Regions from separate parts of the Secundilactobacillus malefermentans genome, predicted to be linked through region 1. Evidence: predicted binding sites of a transcription regulator. Region 1 holds the regulator's gene; the other holds the start of a gene.
The links. The regulator CtsR, encoded in region 1, represses protease genes until heat stress. The targets are predictions, from matches to a motif close to TTGGTCAAAAAAGGTCAAANA.
Positions count from the first base shown of each region.

Region 2: the regulator CtsR is predicted to act here: its motif matches at 1,722-1,742, upstream of clpB (ATP-dependent chaperone ClpB).

Region 1 is NZ_CP042371.1:361,824-365,220, reverse strand. It holds partial or broken gene spxB (pyruvate oxidase) at 1-358, shown strand, start outside; gene FGL90_RS01880 (FAD synthetase family protein) at 456-1,328, shown strand; gene FGL90_RS01875 (CtsR family transcriptional regulator) at 1,492-1,959, shown strand; gene FGL90_RS01870 (ATP-dependent Clp protease ATP-binding subunit) at 1,977-3,397, shown strand, end outside.
Region 2 is NZ_CP042371.1:1,852,779-1,856,175, reverse strand. It holds gene clpB (ATP-dependent chaperone ClpB) at 1-1,644, opposite strand, end outside; gene pepT (peptidase T) at 1,781-3,016, opposite strand; gene FGL90_RS09095 (Nif3-like dinuclear metal center hexameric protein) at 3,034-3,397, opposite strand, start outside.

The DNA of each region.
Region 1 (3,397 bases):
CAGTAACTCAACTTTAGGTTACATTGAAGCAGAACAACGTGATGATACTCACCAACCACAATCAGGTACTGAAATTGCCGATACTGACTGGGCAAAGGTTGCTGAAGGTTTAGGTGCCGTTAGCTTTACTGCTCGCAACAAAGCTGAGTTCCAGCAGGCTATCGATGAAGCTGCTAAGACTGACAAGCCAGTTGTTATTGACGTCAAATTAACACACAAGATGCCATTTACTACTGAGCACATGTTTATCGACCCATCATGGCAAGATAAGAAACAAGTCGATGAGTTTGTTAAAACATATGACGCACAAGCTTTGAAGCCATTAAGCTACTTCTTGAAGCAAGCTGCAGCTAAATAACAATCGATTAAAATGATGATTGTACCCGGGAAAGTTGAATTTTCGTTTTGGAAATTCAGCTTTTCTATTACATAAAATTAATTTGGGAGGGATAAAGATGCAAGTTGACTACTTGAGTGATGATGAAGCCTTAAAAGGTCAAACTAAACCAGAGACTGTTCTCGTACTTGGCTTTTTTGACGGCGTCCATCGTGGCCATCAACATGTTATTCAAACGGCACGCAAATTGGCCAATAAATACCACTTACCGTTATCCGTGATGACGTTTGATCAGCATCCTTCCCAAATTTTTAAAACAGCATCTTCCGAAAACTTTAGGTATCTGAATACGGTCGACCAAAAAGTTACGCAAATGGAAAAGAACAAAGTTGATTGCTTATATATTACGAGGTTCACGAAAAAATTTGCAAGCCTATCACCTCAACAATTTGTCGATCAATACATTGTGCAGTTAAACGCCAAACTGGTCGTGGTTGGATTTGATTACACGTTTGGGGCGGGTGCTAGTGCAACGGGCGATGACTTAAAAGGCTATTCTCATCAGCAGTTTGATGTGAAAGTGGTGCATAAATTGACGCATACGGATGTGAAAGTGAGCTCAACTCGAATTAGAGCGTTGATCAAGGCCGGTAAAGTTGAACTGGCGAACACCTTGTTGGGATATAAATATGAAACGAATGGTCGGCTAATCAAGGCTACTGATGGTCAATATGGCATCGAATTAACGAACTCATTGCAGCAAATTCCGACTGCTGGTAGGTTTGAGTGTCAGATGCTGTACGGCAAACGACCATTGTCGGTGTTCGTGGAAATTAGCGCTAAGGACGGCCTCCTAATCATTAGGAATCAAAAAATGGTAGACGCCATCAACGTGAAGCAAAATCAATTAGTGAGTCTTAAATGGTTGAAATTAATTTCTGAAAGTTCAGCGATGACTCGCCGTCAGCATTTGTTTGAAATATCAAATTAAGACGATTATATATAGAAGAAAGGCAAACTTTTTTGGGTTCACTCAAGAAATGGTTTGTCTTTTTAATTGTCGGTTAAATTTCAGTCCTATTTCTTTGCATTTTTGGAAAACATTCGTATAATAATAGTCAACATTAGTCAAACAAAAGTTGGGAGGGAATAACGTGCAGGGTCAGAATATTTCCGATATTATCGAAAAGTATCTGAAGCAAATTTTGGCGGATTCCGAGCAAGTTGAGATTAGTCGTTCCGAAATTGCTAATCTATTCAATGTTGTTCCATCTCAGATTAACTATGTTATGAAGACTCGTTTTACGATTCAAAATGGGTACATCGTTGAAAGTAAACGAGGCGGTGGCGGTTACATCCGTATCGAAAAAGTGAATTTGCTGGATGATGTAGGTGTAATCGATTCCTTAATTGGGACGATTGGGGAATCCATTTCTCAGAGAGATGGGCTCGCAATTGTGCAAAATTTGTACAATAATGAAGTTGTAAACAGGCGAGAGGCCAATTTAATTTTAGCAGCTATTGATAAGCAAACTTTGGCAGCGGACGATCGCATGCAGGAAAATAGTTTTAGAGCGCGAATTTTGATTGGAATTTTGAATCATTTACGTTACGAGAGCTAAGGAAGAGAGGATTTTATATGGATAATTTATTTACTCCCAGCGCTAAAAGCGTTTTGGTATTGGCTCAAGAACAAGCAAAGTACTTTAAGCATCAAGCAGTTGGGACAGAACACCTCTTACTTGCCCTGACAATTGAAAAAAATGGGATTGCAAATCGGGTCCTAGATCAGTTTTCCATTACCGAAGATGATGTGAGAGAAGAGATTGAACGGTTTACTGGCTATGGAACAATGACCAGCGTCAGCAAGGAATCTTACTTACCATATTCACCAAAGGCCAAGGATATTCTTGCTCTTGCTGGAGAAGAAGCTAAACGATTGGGAGCAACAAAAATTGGAACAGAACACCTTTTGCTGGCCCTCTTAAGCGATGAAACAATTTTGTCGTCTCGAATTTTAATGAATTTAAACTTAGATTTGACTCAGACTCGTCGGGTCATTTTACGTAAATTGGGTGTTAGCGAAACACAAGCAAAACGAAAGAGCAATCAGCGTCAGCGCAAGCAACAGGGTGGAACACCAACCTTGGACTCTTTGGCACGTGATTTAACCCAAATGGCCAAAGAGGATCGAATGGATCCAACGGTTGGCCGTGCTAAGGAAGTTAAGCGGGTCATCCAGATTCTAAGTCGCCGAACCAAGAACAACCCCGTTTTAATTGGGGAACCTGGTGTTGGTAAAACAGCGATTGCTGAAGGACTTGCGCAAAAGATTATTGCGGGCGACGTTCCGGAAGACATGCAGCAAAAACGATTAATGATGCTTGATATGGGATCATTGGTTGCTGGAACTAAGTATCGTGGTGAGTTTGAGGATCGCCTCAAGAAGGTCATTGATGAAATTTACAACGATGGCCAAGTCATTCTATTTATTGATGAATTACACACGTTAATTGGTGCTGGTGGAGCTGAAGGCGCAATTGATGCCTCGAACATTCTGAAGCCTGCGTTAGCGCGAGGCGAACTTCAAACCATTGGTGCAACAACACTTGATGAATATCAAAAGTACATTGAGTCTGATGCTGCCTTGGAGCGTCGTTTTGCGACGGTTCAGGTAGATGAGCCAACGGAAGATGAAACGGTTGAAATTTTGCATGGGCTAAGACCAAGATACGAGGATCATCATCACGTCAACATTTCTGACGATGCTTTGGATCAAGCTGTTAAGCTCTCTAGTCGCTATATTAGTGACCGATTCCTGCCTGATAAAGCAATCGATTTAATGGACGAAGCAGCTGCAAAGGTCCGTATTGACCATATGGGACAACCAAGCAAGCTGTCTAAACAGGAAGATGAATTAAGCGATTTGCACGATAAGCGCGAGGCTGCTATCTTAGATCAAGCTTTTGAAAAGGCTGCTGAAATTCGTGATCAAGAAGTGAAACTCGAAGCTAAGATTCAAAAGAAGCAAGAACGAGCAGCGAAACAAAATGATGAAGG
Region 2 (3,397 bases), 540 kb from region 1:
TATTCCAGTAGCTCGAGCAACAGCTTCAGCAATTTCGTTTTCAGTAACCGATTCTTCTACTAGCCATTCACCAGAGTGATCGGTCGATTCCATTTTGGCTAATTCCTTCTTTAATTCTGGAATTGTCCCATGTTGGAGAACGGCCGCTTTATCTAAATCATTCCGATTTTCGGCTTCTTCCAAATCACGCTGCGCACGATCTAGTTCAGACTTCTTAGTTGAAAGCGCATCAAGGGACTTTTTCTCTTGATCCCATCTAGCTGCTAATCCAGAAACTGTCTCCTTGATGTCGGCTAACTGCTTTTGCAATTCTTTCAATCTTGACTGGGACTCTGAATCAGTTTCCTCTTTAAGTGCGCGTTCTTCAACTTCCATTCGCATTTGCTTACGACGGGCTTGATCAAGCTCGGTTGGTGCTGAATTCAAGGCAACTCGAATCGTTGCGGATGCCTCATCAATTAAATCAATTGCTTTATCAGGTAAGTAACGGTCCGTAATGTACCGATCTGATAATTTAGCAGCGGCAATCAACGCGTTATCGTGAATTCTGACGCCGTGATGAATTTCAAATCGTTCTCGTAAGCCACGCAAAATGGTGACCGTATCGTCAACGCTTGGCTCTGAAACGAGAACCCGCTGGAATCGTCGTTCAAGCGCCTGATCTTTTTCCAAATACTGACGATATTCATCCAGCGTGGTGGCACCAATTAAGTGAAGTTCGCCCCTTGCTAACATCGGTTTCAGCAAATTACCAGCGTCCATACTACCTTCAGTTTTTCCGGCACCCACGATGTTGTGAATTTCATCAATGAACATAATGATGTTGCCTTCGCTCTTTTTAACTTCTTTCAGCACCGATTTTAGTCGCTCTTCAAATTCACCACGATACTTGGCACCGGCAATTAATGACCCCATATCTAGGGAGAAAATTGTTTTGCCCTTTAGGTTTTCGGGAACATCCCCCTTAACGATTCGTTGTGCAAGTCCCTCAATAATCGCCGTTTTCCCAACCCCGGGTTCACCGATTAAAATGGGGTTGTTTTTGGTCTTTCGTGACAGAATTCGAATAACCGATAAAATTTCTTCGTCACGCCCGATAATGGGATCCATTTTGCCAGAGCGCATTGCTTTGACCAAATCCGTCCCATATTTTTCTAACGCTTTATAATTATCCTCTTGGTTCTTTGAGGTAACCCGCTCGCCACTTCGAATTTGACTAACGGCATTTTTAACCTGTTGCTCCGTGATACCAGACGTTTTTAAATAACTGGTTAATTTTTCACCATTGAGATCCATTAACGCAATGGCCAAAATATCAGTTGCCATAAAATCATCATTAAAGTCTTTTTGAATTTGTTCGGCCTTTTGGAATAACTGCATCGTGTTTGGAGACAGTGATTCACCGTAGTTGATGTTTTGACCTTCAACAATGCTAATTTCATCTATTTCTTGATTAATTTCTGATTCCATCGCTTTTAAATCCACGCCAGCGGTACTGAAAATTTGTCGCACAAGCTCACCGGGTTGAATAAGGAATTTAAATAAGTGTGAAATATTGATTGCTTGGTGTTTTCTTGTTATCGCAATTTGTCTTGCTTCATTTAAGGCGTCAACAACTGCTTGAGTCATTTGATCTGGGTTCATTGATAAACCACCTTTCAATTTTTAATTATCATTTTTAGTTACCGTGATTTTATCACAGGAATTGGCTGAAGTGTTAAAATTTGACCTATTTTGACCTTTAATTTAAAAAGAAGGACGGTTACCCGTCCTCACTATCTTAACGACAGTTAATTTCATTAATTTTAAGCAGGACGTCGGTCGCCTTTTCCATCGTTTGTTCGGAGACGTATTCAAACCGACCGTGCATGTTTTCGCCACCAGCAAATAGGTTCGGCGTTGGAATCCCCATGAACGAAATCTTGGACCCATCTGTCCCACCGCGAACTGGATCGGTATCAGGCGTAATGCCCAATTCCTTCATGGCGGACTCAGCTAGGGTCACCACCGTCATGTCCTTCTCAAGGATTTCTCGCATATTGTAATACTGATCCTTTACAACGACTTTGATACGTTCAGAACCATAGGCTTGATTCATTTTATCAGCTACGTCCTTAAATAACGCCTTTTGAGCCTCAAACTTCTTTGAATCATGATCCCGAATAATATAGCCCATTGAGGCTTGATCAACGGTTCCTTCTAACTTATGCAAATGGAAGAATCCTTCTCGGCCTTCTGTTTTTTCTGGACGTTGGTTTTCAGGTAATTGATTGTGGAAATCAATGGCAATCTGCAAGGCGTTGACCATTGTGTCCTTGGCCTCACCAGGATGCACGTTAGTCCCAGTAATTGAAACGCGCGCATCAGCTGCATTAAAGGTTTCAAACTCAAGTTGACCGAGTGGGCCACCATCAACCGTGTACGCCATATCAACTGCAAAATCAGAAACGTCAAAATGATCGGCGCCAGTTCCAATTTCTTCGTCCGGTCCAAGGCCAATCATAATTTTGCCATGCTTAACTTCTGGATGAGAAATTAAGTAGTCTGCAAACGTGACAATTTCAGCGACTCCGGATTTATCGTCAGCACCCAACAGTGTTGTACCGTCAGTTGTAATAAGGGTGTCACCCACATAATTTTTTAAATTAGGAAAGACTTTTGGATCAAGAACAAACTCCCCCTCTTTATCTAATTTGATGATTGACTTGCCATCATAATTCTCAACTATCTGAGGATTGATACCCTCCGCATTGAAATCTGCCGTATCGATGTGGGAAATAAATCCAATAGAGGGAACCTCTTTCTCAACATTTGATGGTAACGTGCCAATAACGTAGCCACTTTGAGAATTGATGTGTACATCGCTAACCCCAATTTCAGTTAGCTCCGTTTCTAAGCTTTTAGCAAATTTTGCCTGACTCTCAGTTGACGGGGTCGTGGTGGCCGTTTCATCAGAACGAGTTTCAGTTTGGACATACGTTAAAAATCTCGGAATTAATTTTTCATACTTTGTCATGGTTGTTTGCTCCCTTTTTAAATAAATGTGAATGGATCGGTATTTAATTTTGATTCACTAAAGTCGACTTGCCAATCATTTTCAATTTTCCAGCGGTCAAATAATTTAACCAGTTTAGGCTTACAAATGCGTTCAATATGATGTCCGGGATCAATAACTGACAGACCAGCGGCAAGCATATCATGAGCGGTATGGTAGTAAACATCGCCAGTGATATAGACATCAGCGCCCTTTTCGATTGCTTCAGGATAAAACTTTCCCCCGTCACCACCCAAAATTGCGACTCGACGAACCATTTTTTCAGGGTGCTGACTGACCAATCTCAAACCTGGTACGTTAAAAATTGATTTACATTGCGCTGCAAATTCGGCTACCGTGACT